Linked DNA regions of Undibacterium sp. 5I1. The protein of the gene in region 2 binds, or shares a complex with, the protein of the main gene of each other region. Links are inferred from orthologs where the notes say so. Each region holds a gene or a part of one and is shown on either strand. Other genes may lie near its edges.

What was found.
Region 1: the proteins of accC (region 2) and accD are in contact, whole or in part, in a solved structure (PDB 8UXZ), measured with the Escherichia coli proteins. The link is inferred for Undibacterium sp. 5I1 from one-to-one orthologs.

Annotation. Positions count from the first base shown.
Region 1 is NZ_JAVIWI010000001.1:1,815,592-1,818,347, forward strand. It holds accD (acetyl-CoA carboxylase, carboxyltransferase subunit beta), read right to left. Parts: upstream 1,937-2,756; coding sequence 1,064-1,936; downstream 1-1,063. Other genes in the region: folC (bifunctional tetrahydrofolate synthase/dihydrofolate synthase), read right to left, coding at 1-956; trpA (tryptophan synthase subunit alpha), read right to left, coding at 2,049-2,756.
Region 2 is NZ_JAVIWI010000001.1:4,475,475-4,492,447, reverse strand. What follows is about bases 1,522-4,502. They hold accC (acetyl-CoA carboxylase biotin carboxylase subunit), read left to right. Parts: upstream 1,522-2,318; coding sequence 2,319-3,686; downstream 3,687-4,502. Other genes in these bases: prmA (50S ribosomal protein L11 methyltransferase), read left to right, coding at 3,711-4,502; accB (acetyl-CoA carboxylase biotin carboxyl carrier protein), read left to right, coding at 1,672-2,130. Outside these bases: RGU72_RS19610 (hypothetical protein), read left to right, coding at 1-464; RGU72_RS19605 (TlpA disulfide reductase family protein), read left to right, coding at 461-1,000; aroQ (type II 3-dehydroquinate dehydratase), read left to right, coding at 1,067-1,504; more of prmA, read left to right, coding at 4,503-4,622; RGU72_RS19580 (DUF3426 domain-containing protein), read left to right, coding at 4,669-6,144; RGU72_RS19575 (pseudouridine-5'-phosphate glycosidase), read right to left, coding at 6,619-7,530; RGU72_RS19570 (carbohydrate kinase family protein), read right to left, coding at 7,583-8,704; rbsK (ribokinase), read left to right, coding at 9,380-10,309; RGU72_RS19560 (BMP family ABC transporter substrate-binding protein), read left to right, coding at 10,555-11,559; RGU72_RS19555 (ABC transporter ATP-binding protein), read left to right, coding at 11,801-13,336; RGU72_RS19550 (ABC transporter permease), read left to right, coding at 13,333-14,409; RGU72_RS19545 (ABC transporter permease), read left to right, coding at 14,431-15,402; RGU72_RS19540 (nucleoside hydrolase), read left to right, coding at 15,540-16,544; RGU72_RS19535 (2OG-Fe(II) oxygenase family protein), read left to right, coding at 16,571-16,973. UniProt on the Escherichia coli protein: This protein is a component of the acetyl coenzyme A carboxylase complex; first, biotin carboxylase catalyzes the carboxylation of the carrier protein and then the transcarboxylase transfers the carboxyl group to form malonyl-CoA.

The DNA.
Region 1 (2,756 bases), 2.7 Mb from region 2 along the record:
AAATTTTGCGACAGTGTAGCGGCCGCATGTGGGTTGTGCGCCACATCAAGCACGACCACCGGGCGACCGGGCATCACCTGGAAACGCCCCGGCAAATCGACCATTACCAACCCATTACGCACTTCTTGTGCTCCTACGGGCAAGCGATTTCTTAACGCTTCCAACGCGGCTAACACAGCGGCTGCATTCAGCAACTGATTCGCGCCGCGCAAACTCGGATAACCGAGCGAATTGCGACGTTGCACACGACCACCAAAATTCCACTGTTGCTTATCGCCGGAATAATTGAAATCTCGACCAAACAACCACAGATCGGCACCAATCTTGGTCGCATGCTCAATCAAAGATTGTGGCGGCACAGGATCGCCGCAAATGGCAGTTCTGCCGGTACGGAAAATACCGGCTTTCTCGAACCCAATTTTTTCGCGGGTATCCCCCAGATAATCCACATGATCAATATCGACGCTGGTGACTATCGAGACATCGGCATCAATCACATTGACCGCATCCAGACGACCACCCAGGCCAACTTCCAGAATCACGGCGTCTAATTTAGCATCAGCCAGTAATTTACAAATCGCCAGCGTAGTAAATTCAAAATAAGTTAGTGAGATCGCTGGCTCCATCAGCCTTGCTACTTCTACCTCGGCAAACACATCAACAAACACCTGATCTTTGACTGACTCACCGTGGATACGGGCGCGCTCGTTAAAATCTAAAAAATGCGGCTTACTGTATAAACCGACACGATATCCAGCTTGCAATAAAATCGACTCCAGCATGGCGCAGGTAGACCCTTTGCCATTGGTACCACCAACGACGACGACTGGGCATTCGTAGCGGATATCCAAGCGCTCCTTCACCGCGGCGACACGATCCAGACCCATGTCGATTTCTTTGGAGTGACGAGTTTCTAGCAATGCCAGCCAATCCAGCAGATTGTCAGGCGTCGTCATAGAAGTAGAAGAATTAAGCGAATTGGTCATAAGATAAAAAAAGCCCGACAGAATCGGGCTCGTATTTAGATTTCTTTGAAATTTCAGTATGAAAAATAGACAAAAATTTACGAGACCGCTTCTGCAGACTGGTTCTGCAACAAAGCCAGCAAACGAGCGATTTCTTCGCGCATTTTGCGACGGTCAACAATCATGTCAATCGCGCCCTTTTGCAATAAGAATTCTGAACGCTGGAAGCCTTCTGGCAATTTTTCGCGAACGGTATTTTCGATCACGCGCGGACCTGCAAAGCCAATCAACGCCTTAGGTTCAGCGATCACAACGTCACCCATAAAAGCGAACGAGGCAGATACACCGCCAGTAGTCGGATCAGTCAGCACTGAGATAAACGGCAATTTCTTTTCCGACAATTTCGTCAACATCATCGTGGTTTTTGCCATTTGCATGAGGGACAAGACACCTTCTTGCATACGAGCACCGCCACTAGCAGTAATACAAATGAACGGAACTTTTTGATCCAGTGCCGCTTGTGCGCCGCGCACAAAACGCTCACCCAATACGGAACCCATGGTCCCGGCCATAAAGTCGAATACAAAGCAGGACACAACAACGGGAACGGTCATGATAGAACCACCCATGACGATCATAGAATCTGTCTCGCCAGTCGACTCTAAGGCATCTTTTAGGCGATCGGTGTATTTTTTACTGTCTTTGAATTTCAGGGTATCAATCGGCAAGACTTCCTGACCGATTTCATACCGTCCGCCAGCGTCGAGCAAAGCGTCAAGGCGTTCGCGTGCGCCAATACGCATATGGTGGCTGCATTTTGGGCAAACATGGATATTTGCTTCCAGATCGGAGCGATACAGTACGGCTTCGCAGGAAGGGCATTTGACCCACAGCCCTTCGGGCATGGATTTGCGGTGCGCAGATTCTGAGCGCTGAATGCGCGGTGGTAGTAATTTTTCTAGCCAACTCATAATTTCTCCTGAATTCGGCTTGCGATCACATAGATAACCATGTAGACATCGCAAGCATCATGTTCATTCTGGTGGAATAAACGCGGGGGACAAACAATCGTCAGCGCGTATTTTACTCGTCCAACGCCTGTCTGACACCAGAAATAAAGCTTTTTACTGCCGCGACAGCATTTTCACGCGGCGTCGTTTCTAGCTCTTGAATAATCCGAGAGCCTATCACAACCGCGTCGGAAACGGACGCAATTGCTCTTGCCGTTGCACCGTCACGTATGCCAAAACCCACGCCCACAGGGACTTTGACGTGTTTTTTGATACGTGGAATCATGGCGGCGACAGCGTCTAAATCCAAGCTTCCCGACCCGGTTACGCCTTTGAGCGAGACATAATAAACATAACCAGTGGCAATTTTACCAACCTGAGCGATGCGCTCATCGGTCGAAGTCGGTGCCAGCAAGAAAATAGTATCCATGCCATTTTGCTGCATCTTGTTGGCAAAATCCTCACATTCCTCTGGCGGATAGTCTACGACCAAAACGCCGTCCACCCCAACTTCTGTTGCCGAGGCAATAAAGGCGTCTATGCCCATACGTTCAATCGGATTGGCATATCCCATCAGCACAACTGGCGTGGTTTGATTGCTCAATCGAAATTCGCGGACGAATTGTAATACATCACGCAATCCAACTCCATGCAACAGTGCCCGCTCGGAAGCGCGCTGTATCACCGGGCCATCCGCCATCGGATCAGAAAACGGCACGCCGAGTTCGATAATATCCGCACCGCCCTCAACCAGGGCATGCATCAGCGGCACCGTCAGTGC
Region 2 (16,973 bases):
TTCGTGGCGATGTGATGCCAGATAATCAAGAAATTGAGCAGGAAGTCCGTGAATACAATGCGATTTTCTTTGGTGACACACAGCCGCAACGTTTGCTGGAATTACGAAAAATTGCTGTTGAGGTCATGCAAGAACTGGAGAAGTTTAATCCCTACCTGGTCGGTGCCGCGCTAAATGGCACCGCCGGCGAGCATTCTGATATTCATTTGCATTTATTTACCGACAATAGCAAGGATGTCACGATTTTTTTGCTGAACAAAGATATCCGCTTTGAAGTATCCGAAAATAGTACGGGGAATCGTGCCCATAAACGTAGTGAACAAGTTGAAACACTCAGCTTCATGTACAAACAGGAAGGTGTTCATCTGGCTTTATACAACCAGGACGACATCAAACATGGCGGACGCAATGAGCGCGCCTCTATCGCCGCAGTTAAAGCATTGATCACAGAAAGTCAGGAATGAATAAACGTTTTCTTATCGCAGCAGTACTGATCGCGATTGCCTCAGCAACTGTAGGCGTCGTCGCCGCCAATAAGCAATTGGCGCCCGTAGCACCTAAAAATACCAGTGTGGCGCAATTGATGGGGCTCACACTATCTGACAGCAAAGGCCAGGCTCAGAAACTGGCGCAATGGCAGGGTAAGTTTTTAGTCGTTAATTTCTGGGCGACCTGGTGCGGTCCTTGCGTACAAGAAATGCCTGAGTTATCTGCGCTACAAAAGGAGCTATCTGGAAAAAATGTTCAATTACTAGGCTTAGGCATCGATAGTCCGACCAATATTGCTGAGTTTGCCAAAAAATATCAGATTACTTATCCAGTATTTTCGGCTGGGATGGAAGGCACAGAATTATCGCGCCAGCTAGGCAATCAAGGCGGTGGATTGCCATTTACAGTGCTGATTGCGGCGGATGGCAGTATTGCAAAACAGTATCTGGGACGCTTAAAAATGGAGGAATTGCGCGCTGATATTGCAAAACTATCTAACGTAGCAAAATAGTTTTCCTTGCCAATACCAAGTAAATAGCGGCAAAATGCGTTATCTTCGTGAAAAAGAATTGATAATATGGCAAGCAAACTGCTGCTGCTGAATGGTCCGAATTTAAATTTGCTCGGGACTCGTGAGCCGCATATTTATGGTTCAGTTACCTTGGCAGACGTAGAAAGTGCAGCAAAATTGCAAGCCGCGGAAGCTGGGGCGGAACTGCAAAGTTTTCAAAGTAATCATGAAGGCGCTTTAATTGACCGCATCCATGCAGCAAGATTAGAGCAAGTTAACGCGATCATTATTAATCCCGGCGCACTCACACATACCAGCGTCGCTTTGCGCGATGCTTTGGTTGGTGTGGCAATTCCGTTTATTGAGGTGCATATTTCCAATGTGCACCAAAGAGAAAACTTCCGGCACCATTCCTATCTGTCCGACGTCGCCACAGGCGTGATCCTCGGACTTGGCACTGAAGGCTATCGATTAGCGATTGACTTTAGCCTAAAAAATCTTTAAATTCTTGCATCTTCACGCAATTTACCCATATTATCTTTGATATGACATATAATTATGTCCATTCAATGCTTGTTTTCTGAGCTAGTTATTGCGCTGATGCGCTTGTTCTAATCACGTTTTCTGAGCCATTTTGCTCGCTCAGAAACATCTTCACTAGGGGATTTCACATGGATTTAAGAAAACTCAAGACCTTGATCGATCTCGTCGCCGAGTCAGATATTGCAGAACTCGAAGTCACTGAAGGCGAAGGTAAAGTCCGCATCGTTAAATCTTCTGCAATGCCGCAAAATCAAGTTGTGATGATGCAGCCGCAACATATGCAGCAAATGCCTCAACAAATGGCAGCAGCGCCAGTAGCAGCAAGCGCACCGGCAGCACCGGTAGTTCCCGATGGTCATGTAGTCAAATCCCCTATGGTTGGTACTTTTTACCGCTCCTCTGCGCCTGGTAATGCCGCGTTTGTAGAAATCGGAAAAAGCGTTAAAGAAGGCGAAACTCTTTGCATCATCGAAGCAATGAAACTGTTGAATGAAATCGAAAGCGATTTTACTGGCACGATCAAACAGATTTTGGTGGAAAACGGCCAACCTGTTGAATACGGTCAGCCCTTGTTTATCGTAGGATAGTTGTAAGATCGCCGCAAGATCACTCTCGGCGAACACTACGATTACTCCTGGCTAAATTTACAGCTAAAGTCTCACAGCTAAAGCCACAGCTAAACCCAGTTTTTTTATATGATCTCATTAAAGAAATCAGTGCTTTATAAAAATACTGCCTGCAACGCTGCAAGCACTGCCACCGTAAAATTCATATCATGTTTGAAAAAATTCTAATTGCCAACCGGGGTGAAATCGCGCTACGTATCCAGCGCGCCTGCCGCGAAATGGGTATCAAAACCGTCGTCGTTCATTCCGAAGCCGACCGTGAAGCCAAATACGTCAAGCTAGCCGATGAGTCCGTCTGCATCGGGCCAGCGCCATCCAATCTGAGCTATCTCAGCATGCCAGCGATCATCAGTGCAGCAGAAGTGACCGATGCGCAAGCGATTCACCCTGGCTACGGCTTCTTATCTGAAAATGCAGATTTCGCTGAGCGGGTTGAGCAATCCGGCTTTGTCTTTATTGGACCGCGTGCGGAATCCATTCGCCTGATGGGTGATAAAGTCTCTGCCAAGCAAGCCATGATCAAAACTGGCGTGCCTTGTGTGCCAGGCTCTGAAGGCGCTTTACCGGATGATCCTAAGGTAATCGTACAAACAGCGCGTAAAGTCGGCTATCCGGTCATCATCAAAGCTGCTGGCGGCGGCGGTGGGCGCGGTATGCGCGTGGTACACACCGAAGCTGCTTTGCTCAATGCAGTGACAATGACCAAAGCAGAAGCAGGTGCGGCTTTCGGCAATCCTGAAGTGTATATGGAAAAATTTCTGGAAAATCCACGCCATGTGGAAATCCAGATTCTGGCCGATCAGCACGGCAATGCGATCTGGTTAGGCGAGCGCGATTGCTCCATGCAACGTCGCCACCAAAAAGTAATTGAAGAAGCACCGGCACCGGGTATTCCTCGCAAGACTATAGAAAAAATTGGCGAACGTTGCGCCGCTGCATGCCGCAAAATTGGCTATCGTGGCGCTGGTACGTTTGAGTTTTTGTATGAAAACGGTGAGTTCTATTTCATCGAAATGAATACTCGCGTGCAAGTAGAACACCCTGTGACAGAAATGATCACTGGTGTCGATATCGTACAAGAGCAGATTCATATCGCTTTCGGCGAAAAATTGCGTTTCCGCCAGGCCGACATCGAGTTCAAAGGCCATGCAGTTGAGTGTCGTATCAATGCAGAAGATCCGTTTAAGTTTGTCCCGTCACCAGGTCGCATCACGTCATGGCATACACCGGGCGGCCCTGGGATTCGGGTAGATTCACATGCATACGCGGGCTACTTTGTACCGCCAAATTATGATTCCATGATCGGCAAAGTGATTGCTTACGGCACAACGCGTGAGCAAGCCATCCGCCGCATGCAAATCGCCTTATCCGAAATGGTAGTAGAAGGCATACAAACCAATATCCCCTTGCATCGTGAATTGATGGTAGATGCCCGCTTTATTGAAGGCGGCACCAACATCCATTATCTGGAACATAAGCTGGCAGAAATGCCGGATCTGTCCAAAAAAGCGAAGTAAATTAGTAAGCAGAAAGATTCAAACATGGCCTGGATAGAAATTCTCATCGAAGTAGCGCGTGAACACGCTGAAAACCTGTCAGACGCCTTGATGGAAGCGGGTGCTTTATCGGTGTCGGTAGAAGATGCGGATGAAGGTACCGATGCGGAGAAACCGTTATTCGGTGAGCCAGGTATGGAGCCGGAAGAAGCGGCTTGGGATCGTAGTCGGGTGGTGGCGTTAATTGCTGCCGACGCCGATGCTGCCGCAATTTTGGCAGAAGCGTCAGCAGCGATTGCATTGACAACAATTCCAGCCTACACGACTCGCCATGTGGAAGATCAGGATTGGGTGAGATTGACCCAATCGCAGTTTGAGCCTATCCACATCGGCAAAAATATTTGGGTAGTACCGAGCTGGCACGAGATTCCCGACCCTGCGGCTTTGGTACTGGAGCTGGATCCCGGTCTGGCGTTTGGCACCGGTAGTCACCCGACTACTCGCCTCTGCATGGAGTGGCTAGAGGCGCACGCGCCAAAAGAGTTATCTGTATTGGATTACGGTTGCGGTTCTGGCATTTTAGCGATGGTGGCAAAAAAGCTGGGTGCGCAAGCCGTTGTCGGCGTGGATATTGACCCTCAAGCGATCGAGTCAGCCAACTTTAATGCTGAACGCAATCATTGCGATATTACTTACACACTGCCTGAGCAATTCTCCTCATCCCATCCAGTTGGAACGCAATTTGATGTCGTAGTCGCGAACATTTTATCCAGCCCATTAAAGGTGATGGCACCGATGTTATCTGGTCGAGTTGCGGCTGGTGGCTCTTTGATTTTATCCGGTGTTTTAGCCCGTCAGGCAGAAGAAGTTGCCGCAGCTTATGCGCCGTTTATTGCACTCACAGTCTGGGCAGAACATGAGGGCTGGGTAGCGCTCTCCGGAAAAAAACCTAGCTAAGCCCCACAAAGTAATTTAATCAGTAAAAACTAAGCATCGACATCACATGGCACTCGCCACCCAATGCCCCCACTGCCAAACGACTTTCAGAGTCGCCAATGATCAGTTAAAACTGCATGGCGGGCTGGTGCGCTGCGGCTCTTGCCAGCAGACGTTTAACGGGATCGAGCATCTGCTCGGGCCGACGGTGCAAACAGCGCCAACGGTCGCACTCGAGGTGCAAGTTGCGCCGGTAGTGCTTGTCAATGTTGATAGTGATTTAAATACCGACGTCAATTCTCATATCGCTGAGCATCATGAAATCACTACAACAGAGATAAAAGCAGAATCTAGCCTGCTCCAAACTGCTGAATTGAATACAGCAGTTTCTGTAGCAGATTCGTCGTCTGGCATCGATCAAACACCGCCTCAGACACCAATCAGCGAGGTAGTCAGTACCGCAGTCACTACCGCAGCCAACACCGCGCTGGTGACCGAATCTCCAGCAGCAGAAATTAGCGCTGACTCCTTAGATTTTGATCTCGGGATGGATGAGGACATCAGCTCACCTGCCAAGCACGATAAGACCACACTCTCTGACGACACCAATTTAGATGATGAAGCAATCGGGCAAGTAGAACTACAAACTCGCATTGCCTTGATGGATGAACCAGGATGGTCTGCGACAGAGGCGGAAGAAGAGACTGGCGCCGCAGACCACAAGCAAGAACCTTATTTGTATGAGCCTGCAAGCGCCGACATTACCGTCAACGCAGATGAGCCTGGACACTCAAACCCCGAAGCTGATGATTATGCTGGTGAACCAGAGGCTTATTTGCATGACGGCCTGGCTTTTGACACGACTGGTAAAGCAGATTCCATCACTGACGATTTATCAGACGGTACATCGCCAGCGACGGATGCAAGCGCAGAGAGTGATCTCGAAACACCGGGCTTTATTTTAGCGGCGGAAAAACGTAAAGGACGTAGCAAAATCCTGCGCGGCTTGATGATTACTTTGTCGTTAGTCCTGTTTGTCGGGCTGCTGGGACAAGGCGTATTTATTGCACGCAATCACATCGCAGCCTGGGTGCCGCAAACTAAACCGATGCTGGCCGATGCCTGCAAATTACTGCATTGCCAAATTAGCTTGCTCGCCCAAATCGATCAAATCTCGCTGGAATCAAATGAGTTGCAAGCCTTATCAACGGATAAGAATGTCTTTTCGCTAGCGATACAGTTACAAAATAAAAGCGCCACCGCACAAGCATGGCCAATGGTGGAACTGATTTTAAATGACGCTAAAGATAAACCTGTCTTGCGTAAAGTATTTAAGCCCGAAGAGTACTTGAGTGACAAAAACAATAGGCTCGACACTAAGTCAGATAGTAATAAATTAGACTCCAAGCTCGACAACAAAACTGATTTAGCAAACCAGTTGAGTAAAGGCTTTAGCGCCGCCAGCGACCAGCAAATCAAACTGTATTTCGAGTTATCTCAGACCAAAGCATCCGGTTATCACCTCAGCATCTTCTATCCCTAATTCTATTTTTTTGCGTTGAATGCGGTGTTGCGACACAACGCCGGGCTAGCAATATTCCCGCTCAATTAAAAAAATACTCCCATTGGTATATCTAAAGTATCCATAGGATCATTGGACATTAAGGCATTTTCTAAAAAAATAACGGGGAGTATATTGAACCCAGATTTCCCATTAGACCGCTACCACTTCGCAAAAACGCAGACGGCGTGCGGTCTTCAGAGGGATAGCGCCACCGCGATTTGAGTGGGAACGCTACAGCGACAATTGCACCTTTGGCGAACTGCCTGGCGTTGTTGCTCCTCCTAGCAAGATGCAGCTTGCGTCGTCGTCGCGTCTAGCCAGTCAGTTCGCCAAAGGCACACTTGTCGCTGTTCCAATGGAAAATCTGGGTTGAATTACCATAATCGTAGTCTGCAAAGTTCTTGCTAAAAAACGACTTCAACTTGCGTCAAAGTATCAGCGCAATGCAGCTGATCAACCATTTTTCAAAGCCAAAGCCAAAGCGGCACCGACAATCGCATTGTTTTTTACCAGCGCGATATTCGTCACCAGACTGCGGCCGTCTGTCAGTTGTTTGATTCTATTTAATAAAAACGGCGTCACTGCTTTGCCATTAATACCTTGCGCGTCCGCCTCTTGCAAAGCCTGCTCCGTGATGCTGTCTATCTCTGCTTTTGGCATGGCGTAAGCTTCTGGAACAGGATTGGCAATCACCACGCCGCCACGCAAACCCAGCGCCCATTTGCAACGGATAAAGTCGGCTTGCCCGGTCGCTGTATCCAACTGAAAATCGGCTTTAAAGCCACTGCCGCGAGTAAAAAATGCGGGGAATTCAGCTTGGCCTACGCTCACTACCGGGACGCCATGGGTTTCTAAATATTCCAGGGTCAAGCCCAAATCCAAAATCGATTTTGCGCCGGCACAGACCACCGCGACCGAGGTTTGCGCCAGCTCTTGTAAGTCAGCAGAAATATCAAAACTGGTTTCTGCACCGCGATGCACACCACCAATGCCACCGGTGACAAACACGGCAATTCCTGCCAACTCCGCACAAATCATCGTTGCGGCAACGGTTGTTGCGCCCAGTTTACCCGTCGATAAAACATAGGGTAAATCACGACGACTGACTTTCATTACCTCTGGTGCACTGGCTAATTGCTCTAGTTCTGCGTCAGACAAACCCACGCAGATTTTGCCGCCAATAATCGCAATCGTCGCGGGTACTGCGCCGTTATCACGGATCAATTGCTCAACTTCGCGTGCGGTCTGGACGTTTTGCGGATAAGGCATGCCGTGCGAAATAATCGTGGATTCTAAGGCCACAATAGCTTTTCCGTCCGCTTTGGCTTGGGCGACTTCTTTTGAAAATACGAGGTAGTTTTGCATGAGATTTCCTAAATGTTGGCGTAGTTTTTATTGAGTTAAATTCGGCAGTAAATTAAGTGAGTGCCATCAGCGTATCCGGCGTCAGATCGGGGCAAACCGTGCCTGCACTTTGCAAAGTCAAGGCCGCCAGATGCAAGCCGCGCTGCGCTGCTAATAACAGATCTGCATTGTTGTGATACAAGGACCAGCACACTGCTGCCGCAAAAGCATCGCCCGCACCCGTCACATCCACAACATCGGATGCCACTAGCAACGGCGCTGGCAAACGGTGCCAGTCCGTACCGCTGGTCAGCATCACGCCAGCATCGCCCAAGGTGACAATCACATCCTGCGCGCCTTGCTGTTGTAACTGGCGACAGGCGCGCTGTATTTTGTCCTCGTTGATTTTTTCCTCACCATCTGCGCTCAGACGAGAGCCGACGCGAGTCTCCAATTCACCCAAGTTGAGTATCAGCAAACGCACGCCTTCCAATACCTCCGGCAGGCGCGCCATTTTGGGTTGAGATACAGCGACCAGTATCAGTGGACTGGCATGTTGATTGGCTTGCGTTATCAGGTATTGAATACTGCTTTGCGGTAAATTTAAGTCCGCCACCGTCATCAGCGCAGTATTTAATTGCACCTGGCGACTTGCTAAAAAAGTGGCATCCAGGGACTCACACAAAGTCATATGCGACAAAGCCAACAGCATCTCGCCATCCGCATCCAGCACGGCGGTATAACTACCGCTGCCCTGCCCTGGCAATTGCAAACTGGCACTGGTGTCGATGCCCAATGCCTGGGCTTGTGCCAGCAAATCAGCGCCAACGGCATCATCGCCGGTCGCGCAGAGTAAGGCAGTCACGCAACCCAAACGCGCCAGATTCTCAGCGATATTGCGTGCCACTCCGCCAAAGCTTTCATGTTGACTGACAGGATTTGAGGTACCCATTTGTAAGGTCGCCAAGGTGCGCACCTTACGATCGATATTGGCGCCACCGATGCACAGGACTGGCCGGCGCTCGGGTAATACGTAGGCACGACCCAGCAAGCGCTTTTCACGGATCAGACTGGCGATATGTCCTGCCACCGCCGACCGTGATAACTGAAGGCGCTGCGCCAGCTCTTGCTGCGACACAAAGGGATGGGCGCGGATGATATCAAACAACTGATCTTTTTTCGAAATTTCGGACATGGGCTGTAGGCTGAGGTACGGATAGGCGGAATGAAAGCAGAAACAAAGGTAATCGTAATTTAGGGAATTCAAAAATAGTGAGAGACTTAAAATGAAGCTTTGCTCACGATTAAATCCATATACTCCCCAGCTCTTTTATGAAAATTAAGATGAAGGCCAATAAACATATAGACAATAAATAATACTCACCGTGAGTATTATTTATTCTTAATTTATTACCTTACTAAGCTTCATTGAAAAGAGCGTTGTTTCAGACAGGTGTACAGGCCAAATAACGAACAAAAAACAACAGCATGGCAAAACTAAAGCCAGTCTTATTAATCTCGGGCAAGACGCTTGAATTCAAACCAAAACAAACATATGTTTTAAATTATAAACATATGTCTTATTACAATCAAGAAACTATCCAAAAATACGGATTAATTTTGCAATGAAGTTTTCCTATTAATCACAAAATCGCTTTAATTTGCTCAAATTCGTTCACATAAGACAATTGCCTTGATTGGCATTTGACAACAAAAAAGATAGCGTCCAAAATTTGCCACCATTTTTAAAAAATCAAAATATCATTGCTTTGCAGATTAGTTCTTGACTTGCATAAGCGCACCATAGTTAAATAGGAAATCGGTTGCGCAAACGATTGCGCGACCATTTTTTTACCAAGAGATTGTCAAAATGAAGCCACGCATTACCGTTGTTGGTAGCGTCAATATGGACCTCGTGTTCCGCACACCGCGCATGCCTGCAATCGGTGAAACGATGCATGGTCATGAATTCCGTCAAATTCCCGGTGGCAAAGGTGCCAACCAGGCCGTCGCCGCTGCACGACAAGGCGCTGATGTCAGTTTTGTCGGCGCTGTTGGCAATGATGGCTTTGGCGATTTCTCAAAACAATGTCTCGCGACTGAAGGCATAGAGCTAGCCAATCTGGCGACCGTACAAGGCATCGCCACCGGCGTTGCAGGTATTTTGGTGGACGACAGCGGACACAACAGCATCGTATTGGCCGCAGGTGCCAACGCTAGCGTCTCAGTTGCCCAAGTAGAGGCGGCGACCGCCAGCATCGCCACAGCAAAACTCTTGTTGTGCCAGTTAGAAACCCCCTTAGCTAGTGTCACGCGCGCCATCCAGATTGCGCATCAGCACAAGGTCGGTGTGATCCTCAATCCTGCGCCTGCGCAAGATTTAAGCGATGAGTTATTGGGATTGGTCGACTATCTGATTGTGAATGAAACCGAAGCGTCTCAATTGAGCGGCACTACGGTCATCGACCAGGCCAGCGCTAAATTGGCATCGCAACAGTTATTAAAACGCGGCGTCGGCACAGTATTACTGACCATGGGTGAGCACGGTGTCGTGATTACGACTAAAGATTCGAGCAACTTTTTGCCTGCTATTAAGGTCGAGGTGGTTGACACTACGGCGGCAGGCGATACTTTCGTGGGTGCGCTGGCAGTCGGCTTGGCGAACGGATTAAATATCGTAGACGCCAGCAGCGAAGCGCAATACACAGCGGCTTTAACGGTAACTAAACTGGGTGCTCAAACATCAATTCCGCACCGGCATGACGTGCTGGAATTTATGCACAAACAGAAGGCTGCCTGAAGGTTCAGAGCAAGCTAAAATTCGATAAAGTTTTTTTATTAGTAAACTACTGAAATAGTTAGACCATGTTAGGCTTGCTGGCCCTTGATCCTTTATTTATATCAGTGGTGCTCAGCAGCCGTTATTCAAAACAGCGGGTAATACCGAACCTTGAATAGCAAGGCTGAAAAGCACTAACATCAATGACCTGATACTTTCAATATTTTCGACACTTCCGACACAATTGCGACCGACAAGGAATCACCATGAAACTCAAGCGTCTCTGCCTTACTATAATGAGCTTGTTTGCTGTTGTCAGCGCTGCCAGCGCTGTTGCAGCCGATCCTAAGTTAGCCGTCATTTATGATGCAGGCGGTAAGTTTGATAAATCCTTCAATCAATCCGCATCAGAAGGTGCAGAACGCTTTAAAAAAGAGACCAAAATCTCTTTCCTGGAAGTCCAGGTCGCCAGCGATACACAAACAGAGCAAGTGTTACGTAATCTGGCACGCAAAAAAATCGATCTGATCGCAGCGATTGGTTTTGCCCAAAGTCAGGCAGTGCAAAACATCGCCAAAGAATTCCCTAATACTAAATTCGTCGTGATTGATGGCGTTGCCACAGGCAATAATGTCAGCTCAGTTCTGTTCAAGGAACAAGAGGGCTCTTATCTGGTTGGTGTTGCTGCGGCAATGGCTAGTAAGTCTAAAAAAATCGGCTTTGTCGGCGGTATGGATATTCCGTTGATACGCACCTTCTCTTGCGGCTACGCACAAGGTGCTAAAGCAGTTGATGCCAAGGTTGAGGTCACCAGCAATATGGTAGGTACCACCACTTCCGCCTGGAATGATCCGGCCAAAGGTGGCGAGTTAGCGCGCGCGCAATTCGAACGCGGTGTTGATGTCGTTTTCGCAGCAGCAGGCGGCAGCGGCATGGGTACGTTGCAGACAGCCAAAGAAAAAGGCAAGCTCGCCATCGGTGTTGATTCCAATCAAAATTATTTGTATCCGGGCACGATGCTGACCTCGATGGTTAAGCGGGTTGACCAGGCGATTTACGATAGCTTTATGCAAATCAAAAACGGTGACTGGAAGCCTGGCATCATCAACAAAGGCCTGAAAGAAGGTGGCGTTGATTGGGTTGTTGATAAAGATAACCGCGCCCTGATCACGCCAGAAATTGAAAAGCGTGTCAACGCAGCAAAACAAGACATCATCAGCGGCAAAGTCAAAGTGATTGACTCGCGCGACGGAAGTAAATGCCCGGTTTAGTGTCTTGTCTTATCTTGTCTTGTTTCAGTTTGGTTTTGCGCTCATGCTCTAATTGAATTTTATTCTCTACGTTTTTAAGCTAAGCGCAAAACCAAATGATGTAAGCAGACCTCAGCGCAATCAATCGTCGCGTCAGGTCTCTATCATCTAGCAATTTCAGTAAGTTCAGCAAGTTCGCTGAGTTCGTTAAGTTCGTTAACATCGCCGATCAAACCCTAGCTAATTTTTATCCCGCCTCCGTATGCAGCCAGCCGTAGAATTCCAACAAATCTCCAAACGCTTTGGCGCCGTACACGCCAACCGCGATGTGAGTTTTTCTATTGCGCCCGGTAGCATCCACGGCGTTATCGGAGAAAACGGCGCAGGCAAATCAACCTTGATGAGCATCCTGTACGGCTACTACCGTGCGGATAGCGGCAAGCTCTTGATCAATGGTCAGCCACAACATATTCGTAATAGTCAGGAAGCAATCAAACTTGGGATCGGCATGGTGCATCAGCATTTTATGCTAGTAGAAAATATGACGGTTCTTGATAACGTCATGCTGGGCGCAGAGGGTGGATTCAGACTCGCCGCTCATCGCACCGATATTGAGAAAAAGCTGCGTGAAATTTGTCAGCGCTATTCTTTAGATGTTGATCCGCTGAGCAAAATCCAAGACTTGTCGGTTGGTTTGCAACAGCGGGTAGAAATTCTCAAACAAATCTACCGTAGTGCCAATATTCTGATACTCGACGAGCCAACCGCGGTGCTGACCGTGCAAGAAACGGCGTCGCTATTTGAAGTCTTGCGACTGTTCAAAGAGCAAGGCAAGACCATCATCCTGATTACCCACAAGCTGCAAGAAATTCTCGACATCACCGACCAGGTGACGGTAATGCGCGCAGGCACAGTGGTCGGCTCCGTTGCCACCGCTGGCACCAACAAAGAAGAACTAGCCAATCTGATGGTAGGTCGCCCGATACAAACGCAATTGCCACGGGCTGCCTATGCGCCGGGTGCGTCTGTGCTTGAGGTAAAAGGATTGAATTTGCGTAGCAAGCAAGCGGTCGATCTGCTGAAAGATATCAACTTCAACATACGCGCTGGTGAAATCGTCGCCATCGCCGGCGTCTCTGGCAATGGTCAAAGCGAGCTACTAGAAATTTTATCCGGCATGCGTTTGCCAAGCAGCGGCGAGATACAAATGCAGGGACAGTTGCTGCCAATCGCAAAACGCAAAGATGCCGACGGTTTGCCTGCCATTTTTCGTAAGCTTGGTATCGGTCATGTACCAGAAGATCGACTGCGTGATGCCGTAGTTAAAAACTTTTCGGTCATGATGAATAGTTTTTTTGGTTATCAGCAACAGACTAAAAAACGCTTTGGTTTACTCGACTTCGCCAGCATTCTCAGCAAATGCACCGAACTATTAAAAAAGTTCGATGTACGTCCGTCCGATCCACATTTACGCATCGCCCTGCTATCCGGTGGCAATCAGCAAAAGGTCGTCATCGCTCGAGAAATTGCTGCAGCACCAAAACTCATGCTGGTAGGCCAGCCTACCCGTGGTGTTGATATCGGCACGATAGAAAGCATCCATGCGCAGCTACTCGCCATGCGCGATGCGGGCGTTGCCATTCTGCTGGTATCGGTAGAACTGGAAGAAGTTCGGGCATTGGCCGATAGAATTCTGGTCATGTCTAGCGGCTGTATCACGGGCGAATTGATGGCGGAAGAGTTTGATGCCACACGCATAGGTTTGCTCATGGGTGGACTACATAAATCATCAGTATGACTAATTCAGAACTTCCACGCTGGGCAACTGCCATAGCACTTCCCTTACTCAATTTGCTGTCGGCACTGCTGGTTGCTGCGCTGGTGATTTATTTGTTGGGCGAGAGTCCAATAGAATCGCTGGGCATTCTGGTCAACTCCGCCGTATTGAACCCAGAAGGGTTGGGCTACACATTATTTTATGCAGCGACCTTTATTTTTACTGGTTTGTCGGTCTCCATTGCGATGCAGGCGGGTTTGTTCAATATCGGTAGCGAAGGACAGATGTATGTCGGTGGCCTTGGGTTAACACTAGTTTTATTGTTGCTCGATTCCAGTCTGCCTGGCTGGTTGTTAATTCCACTAGCGATTGTTGGCAGCGCTATATTTGGTGCGGCCTGGGCTTACTTGCCAGGTTATCTGCAAGCTAAACGCGGTAGTCACATCGTCGTCACGACGATTATGTTTAACTTCATTGCTGCCAGTTTAATGAACTTTTTGATTGTGACTTATCTGATCCCGACCGGCCAGCAAAATCCCGCCAGCCGCGTATTTGCAGAGGCGTCTTGGTTACCGACACTGAATAAAATATTCCCGATTCTCGGTGAGACGCCGTTGAATATCAGTTTTATTCTGGCGCTAATCGCGCTGGCGATTTATGGTATTGCAGTATGGCGTTCGGCCTGGGGTTATCAGTTGCGCGCTACGGGTTTAAATCAGCATGCGGCACACTACGCAGGTATTTCCATCTCTAAAACGATCATCGTTGCGATGTTGATTTCTGGTGCACTGGCTGGATTGGCATCGGTCAATTCCTTGATGGGATCGACACATTATCTAAATTTGAATTTCCCGGCGGGTGCTGGGTTTATCGGGATTGCGATTGCCTTAATGGGGCGTCAGCATCCGGTCGGTATTTTGCTATCGTCTATTTTGTTTGGCGCGTTGATTCAGGGTGGTTTTGATCTGTCGCTAGAAAAACCAAATATCCCGACTGAAACTTTTATCTTCATCCAAGGCCTGATTATTTTATTTTGCGGTGCCATGGAAAATCTGTATGCGCCAGCCTTAGCGCGTCTGCTGAAACGAAACTAAAGCGAAACTAAATCGGAGTTAATGATGTTTGATGATTTTCATTTCGCCAGCATACTGGTTTCCACTATCCGCAATGCGCCGGTATTAATTTTTGCTGCGATGGCGGGCTTGTTTGCGGAACGCAGCGGTGTAGTCGATCTGGCCTTGGAAGGCAAAATGCTGGCGTCGGCTTTTGTCTCGGCTGCGGTGGCGTTCACCACGCAAAATCCGTGGCTGGGCATCTTGGCTGGTGTTGGTGTATCTGTCGCTATCGCATTGCTGCAAGGCTTTGTCAGTATTACGCAAAAAGGAAATCAATTAGTCGCAGGGATTGCGATCAATATTGCCATGAGCGGACTGACATTTGTGTTGGCGCAGTTTTTCTTTTCTCAGGGTGGGCGCACGCCCGATCTCGGCCAGGCTCGCTTGTTTGATATCGTCTTGCCAGGTACTGCTGCGTTAGAAAGTATTCCGTTTGTTGGCTGGTTCTACGGCAAATTAATCGGTGGCCATAGTGCACTGGTCTATCTGGCATTTGCATTGATCCCAGTCGTACATTGGGTGATTTACCACAGCCGTTTTGGTTTGCGATTACGGGCCGTGGGCGAAAATCCCCATGCTGCCGATGCCGCCGGTATCAACGTTGAACGTACCCGTTTTTTAGCGATGTTATGCGCTGGCGTATTGTGTTCATTTTCCGGCGCTTATCTTTCTATTGTACAAAGCGGTTTCTTCTTGCGTGATATGTCGGCAGGCAACGGTTACCTAGCCTTAACCGCGCTGGTGTTCGGCAACTGGCGTCCGCTCTACACGGCGATGGGTTGCCTGATGTTTGGCTTCTTTGCAGCGCTGCAAGTGCAGATCGAAGGTATCGTCTTCCCGGTGATCGGCAAAGTGCCAGGCTCATTGATACAGATGATTCCCTATGTTGTGACCGTCATTGTATTGGCAGGTTTAATGGCAAAATCAGTCGCGCCAAAAGCGATTGGTGTGCCTTTTGTTAAGTCTCGCTAAGTGATCAAAATACGTCGTAAAAATAAGAGATCAAAATAAGACATTAAGATTCGGCCTCCTTGAACCGGGCCAACCGCAATAAGTCACTTCGCCTGGGTTCTGTTAATGGCCAGGCGAAGTAATTTTGGAGAACCTCCATGACCACCAACTCTAGTCCTGCAAAACATAAAGTCATTTTTGATACCGACCCTGGCGTCGATGATGCGATGGCGCTGTACTTCGCGCTCGCTCATCCAGATATCGATGTAATCGGTATCACTACTACGTTTGGCAATGTCACCGTCGAACAGGCCACTGCCAATGCACTGTACTTAACCCGGATCGCTGGCCGCAGTATTCCGGTAGCTCAAGGCGTACCTGTGCCTCTGGCAAAAGATCCTGGCACACCGCCGGCGTTTATTCATGGCGCAGATGGCTTGGGCAATTTAGCTAGCCGGGTAGAAGCGGGTGGCGTAGCAGAAGTTGAAAGCGCGGCAGAATTTATCGTCAAAATGGCGCGCCAGCATCCGGGCGAAATCACGCTGGTTGCGGTAGGTCCGTTTGGTAATCTGGGACTGGCATTAAAGCTAGAACCACAATTGCCTAAGCTCTTAAAGCAAGTGGTTTTGATGGCAGGTACCGTAGATGAACCGGGTAACGTCTCACCAGTGGCAGAGGCCAATGTCTGGAATGATCCAGACGCGGCTGATCTGGTCTTCACTGCGGGCTGGGATTTGACAATGGTTGGTCTGGATGTAACGCATCGCGTGGTTTTGCCATCGACTTTCTTCACAGGTCTGGCGAAACAACATCAACATATCGCAACAGATACCTTAAGTCACGCAGTCAATTTTTATGCGAATTTCTACCAAAGTATCCGCCCTGATCTGGGCCATGCTTGCTACGGACATGATGTCCTGGCGTTTGTCTGGCTGGTTGCTCCAGAATTATTTAAAACTCAATCCGGTCGCGTACGCGTTGCCAAAGAAGGCATCGCCAATGGCCAGACCATGATGGCAAAACTGGCGATTCCGTATCCACAATCTGGATGGGAAGCAGATAAACCTGAGACGCGTGTTTGCATGGAAGTCGATGCCAAGGCATGCGCCAGTCTGATTGATACGATATTAAGCAGCGACTGGTTGTTGCCAGCCTTGCGTTAATTCATCGCGCACATTGAGGAGATATTATGTTTATCGAACCAGTTGATTATCGCAGCCCGGATGCGGCACAAAAATTTACCGAGAGTCTGCATCGCACTGGCTTTGGCGTGTTGACTAACCATCCTTTATCGCAACCTTTGCTAGAGACCATTTATAAAGAATGGTACGAGTTCTTCCAGACTGACGCGAAGAATCAATACAATTTTGATGCAGTCAAAATGGATGGTTATTTCTCACCGAAGGTATCAGAAACCGCCAAGGGTAATACCAAGCGGGATCTGAAAGAGTTTTATCATATCTATCCGGGTGGCCGTTATCCCGCTGAAGTATCTGATGCTGCAGGTCAGTATTACGAGCAAGGTAATAAGCTCGCTACCGAATTACTGCAATGGGTAGAAGATCACACACCAGCCGACATCAAAGCCAAGT